2 regions of the Pseudomonas sp. LjRoot71 genome follow, and region 2 is predicted to be linked to the other one. Evidence: predicted binding sites of a transcription regulator. Region 2 holds the regulator's gene; the other holds the start of a gene.

The links. Region 2 encodes FliA, which starts transcription of late flagellar genes. Its sites were predicted from a motif close to CTAAAGTTTNNNNNNNNNNNGCCGNTAA; they were not measured.
Positions count from the first base shown of each region.
Region 1: the regulator FliA is predicted to act here: its motif matches at 2,597-2,624, upstream of ACSQ17_RS14805 (methyl-accepting chemotaxis protein).

Region 1 covers NZ_CAXURA020000001.1:3,152,699-3,157,119, forward strand. The annotation lists gene ACSQ17_RS14800 (efflux RND transporter periplasmic adaptor subunit) at 1-661, opposite strand, end outside; gene ACSQ17_RS14805 (methyl-accepting chemotaxis protein) at 853-2,478, opposite strand; gene ACSQ17_RS14810 (DUF1513 domain-containing protein) at 2,673-3,782, opposite strand; gene ACSQ17_RS14815 (imelysin family protein) at 3,792-4,421, opposite strand, start outside.
Region 2 covers NZ_CAXURA020000001.1:598,816-603,236, forward strand. The annotation lists gene ACSQ17_RS02900 (chemotaxis protein CheA) at 1-536, opposite strand, end outside; gene ACSQ17_RS02905 (protein phosphatase CheZ) at 549-1,337, opposite strand; gene ACSQ17_RS02910 (chemotaxis response regulator CheY) at 1,357-1,731, opposite strand; gene fliA (RNA polymerase sigma factor FliA) at 1,839-2,585, opposite strand; gene fleN (flagellar synthesis regulator FleN) at 2,582-3,412, opposite strand; gene flhF (flagellar biosynthesis protein FlhF) at 3,491-4,421, opposite strand, start outside.

The DNA.
Region 1 (4,421 bases), 2.6 Mb from region 2:
GCACGCGCTCACCGATGGCCAGTTTGGGCACCGCCTGCTCGGGCAGGAAGAAGTCGACGTAGAGTTTGCTCAGGTCTTGCAGGGTGGCGATGGTGGTGCCCGAGGCGAGGTAGTCGCCGACGTCCACCTGACGGATGCCGATGGTTCCGGCAAACGGCGCGAGAATACGCTTTTTCGCCAGTTGCGCTTGCAGCTGGGCCACGCTGGCGTTGGCTTTCTGCAGGCTGGCGGAGAGGCGGTCGAACTCGCTTTTCGAGATGCTCTGACGGCTCACCAGGCTGCGGCCGCGCTCGTATTCCACGCGGGCCAGGCCCAGCTCGGCCTGAGCGGTGGCCAGGCTGGCCTGCTCGACATCGCTGTCCATCTGGATCAGCGGTTGTTGCAGGGTGACCTGCTCACCTGAGCGGAACAGCACCTGTTGCACGGTGCCGCCGACTTCCACGGTCAGGTCAACGCCCTGGAAGGCCTTGAGCGTACCGATGGCTGGCAGGCGACTCTGCCATGGGTGTTCTTCGGCGGTTGCCGCGTCGACACTGATGGCCGGTTGCGGAGCCGAGAACATCTGGATTTGTTGATAGATGGAGAAGCCTTTGTAGGCAGCCAGGGCGAGTACTACGACGAGTACTGCGCCGAGCATGATCAGCATGCGGCGGAGCAACATATTCCGGTTCCTTGGCAAAGCGGAAAGAGGGCCTGGGAATAGGCAAGAGGGGCACATTAGACCCCTTGTCAGAGCCTGTCAAAGATTCGCATTTACCAGACGTTACGGGGCATGTTGGGGCTGATCATTGAGTCAGTTATTCAGCAAAATGCCAGCATTTGCTGGCATTTTGTCGGCGTGTGTGAACAGCGTCAGGCACTCAGGCGTTGCGTGACCTCGTTGAGTTGCCCGGACAGTTCGTGCAGGTTGCGCCCGGCGCTTTCGGTACGCTGCACGTTCTCCTGGTTGGCGGTGGCGATGGCGGTGATTTCGGTGAGGTTGCGCGAGATGTCCTCAGCGACCGAGGTCTGTTCTTCGGCGGCGGTGGCGATCTGCCGGTTCATATCGCGAATCGCTTCCACGGCACGGGTGATCAACTGCAGGGTGGTGCCGGCTTCGGTGACCTGGGTGACGCCTTCCTCGCTACGGTTCTGCCCGCTTTCGATGGCGCGCACGGCATTTACCGCGCCGGTCTGTACGGTGTCGATGATCTGGTGGATTTCTGCGGTGGATTCAGCGGTGCGCTGCGCCAGGGTGCGCACCTCGTCTGCCACCACGGCAAAGCCACGGCCCTGTTCTCCGGCCCGGGCGGCCTCGATGGCGGCGTTGAGTGCCAGCAGGTTGGTCTGCTCGGCGATGCCGCGAATCACTTCCAGCACCTTGCCGATACGGCCGCTATCACTTTCCAGGCGGCGAATCACCTCCGAGGTGTTGCTGATTTCACTGCGGATATCGGTGATGGTCTTGATGGTGGCCTGCATCACCGTTTCACCCTGACGTGCGGCGTTGTCGGCGGCATCCGCAGCTCCGGCGGCTTCGGCGGCGTGGCGCGCCACTTCCTGGGCGGTGGCGGACATTTCGTGCATGGCGGTGGCGACCTGATCGGTACGCGAGAACTGCTCGCGGGTGCCCTGGGCCATCAGCGTGGCGATCGAGTTGAGCTCGCCGCTGGCGGTGTCCAGGTCGGCGGTGCTGCGTTTCAGGCGGGTGAAGGTGTCAGCGAGAAAATCACGCAGGATATTCGCCGCCACGGCCAGGTTGCCCAGTTCGTCCTGGCGGGTGGCGTCGACACGCTTGCCGAAGTTGCCCTGGCTGAGTTGGGCGATGTGCTCGATCAGTTCACGAATCGGGTTGATCAGGCTGCGGTTGATCAGCCACAGGCTGAACAGGGCAATGACCACGCTGGCACCAAGCATCAGCAAGGTGCCGTAGGTAATGGTGCGCTCGGCTGAGACATTGATCAGGCTGGCCTGTTCCAAGCTCTGCTTGTGCAGTTGATCGGCCAATGCTTCCAGTTGCTGGGTGGTGTTGCGGTCGATGCCGGACACGGCCTTGTCGCCCACCGCAGCATCGCCACCGGCGGCAATAAAGGCATCACGGCCTTTGCGGTAGTTGACGCCGAGGGTCTGGTGCTCGCGCCGCAGGGTGTCGATCTGGCCGCTCAGGGTGCGGGCATCAGCGGCCAGCTCACTCAGTTTGCCGAGGGAATCCTGCACCTTGCGTTCCTGAGCCTCGAACTGGCTCCAGTATTTGTCCAGCTGGGCCTTGTCGCTGCCGCGCAGCAACACGTTCTTCCATTCCTGCACTTGGGTCTTGAAGTTCAGATTGGTTACGTCGATCAGCGCGGAGGCTTCCAGCGGTCCTTCGAGCAGACCGCGGTAGGCCTGCATGCCGCTGGACAGAAAACTGAAGCAGGCCAGTGCGGTGACCAGAATCAGTGCCAGGCTACCGCCGAGCAGGGCGAGGATTTGCGCGCGCAAGGATTTCTGCAGAAACATGGGTGGATACCCCTGAAGGTGAACGGCGGGATGCCAGTGACGCCAGGTGCGCCCTAACTGCGAAGATCCCTATCGACTGGTATCAGTTGGGCCGTGATGAACGGCCTCTGAGGAGTATAGATCGGCTCTGCAGCAGCGTTCTTTAGCCTGCCGCAGGCGTGTTACAGGTGTGTGTGGCGTTCTGGTTTGCAGGTTCAAGCCAGGCGCAGGTGGTTGTCCCACAAGCCGGCGGGCAGTTGCAACGGTTGGCTGCTGATCTGGGCGCTGCGGCAGTCATATAAGCGGCAACGGCCGACACCACTGCTGACCACAAATCCGTCGGCCACCGCGCCCACTCCGGCACAATCCGGCAACGGCGCGTCGAGGCGCAGTGCGGCGCTGTCCAGGTCCCAGATAAACACCCGGTTGCCGCGCGGTGCAGTCAAGGCCAGCAGGCGCAGTTCGCTGTGGATCGCCACGCTGGCGGTGTACTGGTTCATCAGCTGACGCTGCGCATCGGCCACCGGGAAGTGCTGGAACGGCTGACCGGGACGTTTGATCGCCAGCAGCGGCACTGAATCACTGAGTTCGCCCATGTATTGCTGGCCGGTGACCAGGGTGCCGTCGCTGGCCACTGCCATATGGCGCACGCTGTTCATGCGCTCGGGCAGCTGTTCCTTGCTGATCAGGCTGCCGTCACGGCGCATCAGCACCAGGCTGGACTCCATGGCGTCGAGGTTCATTTCCACCCGGCTGTCAGCCTCGGTGCGGATGCCGCCATTGGCCACTGCCAGGGTTTCACCATCGGGCAGCCAGAGCAGTTGGTGCGGGCCCAGGCCGTGGGTCGACAGTTCGCTGCTGCGCAGCAGTTGCTCACCTTGCAGGCGATAGACCCCGAGTACGCCACGACCGGGGTCGGAGGTGTCGTTCTCGGTGGCATACAGCCGTTCGCCGTCCTTGTGGAACACTGCATGGCCGTAGAAATGACGCTGCGTCGGCGAATGAAGGGTTTGCAGCAGGCGGCCATCGCGGGTGTCGATCAGGTAGCTCTGGGTGCTCGGGCGGCGGCCGACAAACAGCGCCATTGGCAGAAACGGGTGGCCGATGACGTCGTGGCAGCGCTCGCTGACGGCGGTGGCGAACACTTGGCTGCCGTCCAGTCGGTAACCCACCGCAAAGTGCTTGCCACTGCTGTCGTTACGCGCTGACAGCAGCAGCGGCTGGGCGTTGCTGTGCATCAGTGTCCAGCCGCCATAAGTGCCGGTGGCCGCTGCCGTGGCGGCCAGGGCTGCGACACTCAGGCCGAGAAAAGTACGACGATTGATCTGCATGGGTTAGTCGCCGTCATGGGCGTTAAAGCCCAGCTGGATGCCCAGGGCTTTCGCCAGCTCGGCTTCGTGCAGGCGGTGCAGGGCGTTAAGGCTGTCATACAGCGCGTTCAGTTCGGCGCGGCCGGCTTCATCACCCAGCAGTTCGCCGAGTGGCCGCTGGGCTGCTGCCAGGCGCTGGCGGGTATCGCTGTAGGCGGCGTTGATGCGTTGTTTCAGTTCATCCTGATCACTGCTGAGCAGTGCCTGGATGCCGTTCTGCTCGGCTCCCAGCCAGATGCGTTCGGCGCTGGCCAGACTGGCGGCGAGGTTGGCCAGGCTGGCTTTGCTGCGCCAGGCTTCGGCCTGGTAAGGCTGCGGCTGGCCTTTGCTCTGCCGGCCGAGCGGCGTGCCGAGTTTTTTCTTCAGCCCGTCGATGGCGCTGACCTGGGTGCGCAGCAATTCGGCCACCGCTTCCGGTGCCTCGGCGTAGCGCTCATTGGGGAAGTTTTTCAGCTGGGCGGCCATGCCGTCCTTGCTCTGCCAACTGGCCAGAATGTCAGCGGCGAGGCTTTGCTGGTGTTCACCGATGGCGGCGAGCAGCGGGCAATAACGGGCCTTCTGCTCGCTGTTGTTAAGGTCCAGGGCTGGGTCGAA
Region 2 (4,421 bases):
TCATCCAGAGCGCCGAGCAGTTGTTCAAATTCGCTGTCGGTAATATCCCCTGCTGGGGCTTGGGCAACTGCCGGTTCGGGTTCCGGCTCCGGTTCGGGTTCAGGTTCGGCTGCCGGCGCTTCAGCCTGCATCAACTCATCAGCACTGGCTGGCTCAGCCAGACGAGCCAATGCTGCCAGCAATTCAGGCGTCGCTGGGGTCAGGTCAGTTCGCTCGCGGACTTCACTGAACATACTGTTGACGGCATCCAGTGCTTCTAGCACCACATCCATCAATGCGGAGTCGACGCGCCGCTCACCCTTGCGCAGGATGTCGAAGACGTTTTCTGCGATATGGCAGCATTCCACCAGCTCATTGAGCTGGAGAAAACCGGCACCACCTTTAACGGTATGGAAACCGCGAAAAATAGCGTTGAGCAGATTCATGTCGTCCGGGCGGCTTTCAAGCTCCACCAACTGCTCGGACAGTAATTCAAGAATCTCGCCGGCCTCTACCAGGAAGTCCTGGAGGATTTCTTCATCGGCGCCGAAGCTCATATAGACGTGCTCCTAAAATCCCAGGCTGGAAAGCAGGTCGTCGACATCATCCTGATTCGATGCGACGTCTTCACGCTTATCGGCATGAATCTGCGGACCTTCACCACGGGAAGGCTCTTTTTGTTTTTCTTGTTCGGCACGGAGCAACTCATGGTTGTGTTCAATGCCGGCAAACTGGTCCACCTGGCTGGCCATCAGCACCAGTTTCAGCAGGTTGCTCTCAACTTCGGTGACCAACTGCGTGACACGCTTGATCACCTGCCCGGTCAGATCCTGGAAGTCCTGAGCCAGCAGAATGTCGTTGAGGTGAGCAGATAACTTGGCCCCATCGCGCTCGCTACGAGCAAGGAACAGTTCGACGCGCTTGGCCAGTTCACGAAAGCCGTCAGCGCTCATTTCGCGGCGCATGAAACGGCCCCAATCAGCACTCAGGCTCTGAGCCTCGTCGCTGAGATCATTGACCAGCGGCGCACTCTGCTCGACCAGATCCATGGTGCGATTGGCCGCTTTCTCGGTCATGGTCACAACATAGTTGAGCCGCTCGGTGGCATCGGTGATTTGCGACACTTCGGTAGCGTGTGGCACACGCGGGTCAAGCTGAAAATTGACGATAGCGTTATGCAACTCACGGGTCAGCTTGCCAACCTCGTGATAGAGGCCGCGATCACGCGCCTTGTTGAGTTCATGAATCAGCTGTACCGCTTCACCAAAATTGCCCTGTTCCAGGCTGTCGACCAATTGGCGAGCGTTGTGTTTCAGGGTCGACTCAAGGTCGCCTTGAACGGAATCTTTATGCTCCATAGCACCCTCATGGCAGACATCAGCCGTTGACCCGCTCGAAGATCTTCTCAATCTTCTCTTTCAGCACCTGGGCAGTGAACGGCTTGACCACATAGCCGTTAACCCCAGCCTGAGCTGCTTCGATGATCTGATCGCGCTTGGCCTCGGCCGTTACCATCAGCACCGGCAGGGTTTTCAGACGATCATCCGCGCGTACGGCGCGCAGCAGGTCAATCCCGGTCATGCCGGGCATGTTCCAGTCCGTTACCAGAAAATCGAAACTGCCGCTTTGCAGCATCGGCAAGGCCGTGGTGCCGTCATCGGCCTCGGCGGTGTTGGTGAACCCCAAGTCACGCAGGAGGTTCTTGATGATCCGTCGCATCGTTGAAAAGTCATCAACGATGAGGATTTTCATGTTCTTGTCCAAGTCGACCTCCGTACAGTCCCAAACGCACCCAGCAACCTGTGTACGCCTTTAATCGTGAAACCGGCCCAGATATCAGCGAGTGCCGCAACCGCCACTCAGTGTGCGCGCCACTCGCCCAAACGGGCGCGTAAACGGGCGGCACACTGACTGTGTAGTTGGCTTACGCGTGATTCGCTAACCCCCAGTACTTCGCCGATCTCCTTAAGATTTAATTCTTCATCGTAATATAGCGCTAACACCAGGCGCTCGCGCTCCGGCAGGTTGGCGATGGCATCGGCCAAGGCTGCCTGAAAGCGTTCATCTTCCAGATCACGAGAAGGTTCGAGGTGGTTGCTGCCAGCGTCTTCACCCAGCCCACCATGCTCGCCGTCCTGCAACAGGTCGTCGAAGCTGAACAGGCGGCTGCCTAAAGTGTCGCCAAGAATGCCGTAGTAATCCTCGAGACTCAATTGGAGTTCGGCCGCAACCTCTTGATCTTTAGCATCTCGGCCCGTTCTGGCCTCAATTACTCGAATGGCATCACTGACCATGCGGCTGTTGCGGTGCACGGAACGGGGGGCCCAGTCGCCTTTACGTACCTCGTCGAGCATGGAGCCACGAATGCGAATGCCAGCGAACGTCTCGAAACTGGCACCTTTGCTGGAATCGTATTTTTTTGACGCTTCGAGCAGGCCGATCATCCCGGCCTGGATCAGGTCGTCGACCTGCACATTGGCAGGCAGACGCGCCAACAGGTGATAGGCAATGCGTTTGACCAGAGGCGCATAGCGCTCGATCAACTGGTGCTGGGAGTCCTGCGCCTGTGCCTTGCTATACATACGAAGTCCAGAGGCTGCTGTCATATGGCCGTGTCCGCGATCGGTTGGTGCACCAGACGCTCAACGAAAAATTCCAGGTGACCGCGCGGATTGGCCGGTAACGGCCAGGCGTCGACTTTCTGGGCTATCGCCTTGAACGCCAACGCGCACTTCGAACGCGGGAAGGCTTCGTAAACCGCGCGCTGCTTTTGCACGGCCTTGCGCACTGACTCGTCATACGGCACCGCACCTACGTATTGCAGGGCAACGTCAAGAAAACGATCAGTCACTTTAGTCAGCTTAGCAAAGAGGTTGCGGCCTTCCTGCGGGCTGTGGGCCATATTGGCCAGGACGCGAAAACGGTTCATGCCGTGGTCACGGTTGAGCAGTTTGATTAGCGCATAAGCGTCAGTGATTGAGGTCGGCTCGTCGCAGACCACCACCAGCACTTCCTGGGCCGCGCGTACAAAGCTGACCACGCCATCACCAATACCTGCTGCCGTGTCGATGATCAACACGTCGAGGTTATCACTAATATCGCTGAACGCCTGGATCAACCCGGCATGCTGCATCGGTGACAGCTGCACCATGCTCTGAATGCCCGAAGCCGCCGGCACGATGCGGATGCCGCCCGGCCCCTGCAGCAGCACATCGCGCAGCTCACATTCGCCACTGATAACGTCTTCCAGGGTGCGTTTGGCACTCAAACCAAGCAGCACATCGACGTTGGCCAAGCCCAGGTCGGCGTCCATCAGCATCACCCGGCGGCCGAGATCAGCCAGGGCCAATGCCAGGTTCACCGAGACGTTGGTCTTACCGACGCCACCTTTGCCGCCGGTCACCGCAATCACCTGTACGGGATGCATACCCATATTTTCTACACACCTTGTCTAACTTCGACTGGAGCCACTCGGCCGGCTACGCGCGGTTCAATTGCAACAGCCTGGCGCTTAACTGACACGCCGTGCGGGCTGCTGATAAAGGCCGGCAAACATCTCCGCCATCGTATCCTCGCTTGGATCTTGGGTCGCCTGCAGCCCCACGGCCCGGCTGACCAACTGATGACTGCGCGGTACCTGCAGATCATCGGGAATTCGTGGCCCATCGGCGAGATAGGCTACCGGTAGACGCTGGCTAATAGCCAGCCCTAAAACCTCACCCAGGCTGGTGGCTTCATCCGCCTTGGTGACAATACAACCTGCCAGACCACAGCGCTTATAACTATGGTAGGCGGCTTTCAGCACTTGGCCCTGACTGGTAGCGGCCATTACCAGATAATTTTTTGCATTGACGCCACGGCTGGCCAGCGTTTCCAGCTGCATACGCAGCGCTGGATCGTTAGCGGGCAGGCCGGCGGTGTCAATCAGCACCACACGCTTGCGCGCCAGCGGGGCCAGGGCTTGGGTCAGGGACTGGCCAGGATCGACCAGGGTTACCGGGACATTGAGAATACGCCCGAGGGTCTTGAGTTGCTCTTGAGCGCCAATGCGATAGCTGTCCAGGCTGACCAAGGCGATGTGCTGTGCGCCGTATTTGAGGACATAACGCGCAGCCAGCTTGGCCAGGGTGGTGGTCTTGCCCATACCGGCCGGACCAACCAGGGCGATCACCCCGCCTTCGTCCATCGGCTCCTGCTTCGGCGTTTTGATCGCATGCGCCAGGTGCGCTAGCAGCATGCGCCAGGCCTGACGCGGCTCGGCCACGTTGGCCACGCGCTCCAGCAAGGCTTTCGACAGTTCAGCCGACAACCCCATGCGCTGCAGACGACGCCACAGGTTGGCCTGCTGCGGACGGCGGTTCTGTAGCTGCCCCCAGGCAATCGAGCCCAGTTGCACTTCGATCAGCTCGCGCAGGCCGTGCAGCTCGAAACGCATGGCATCC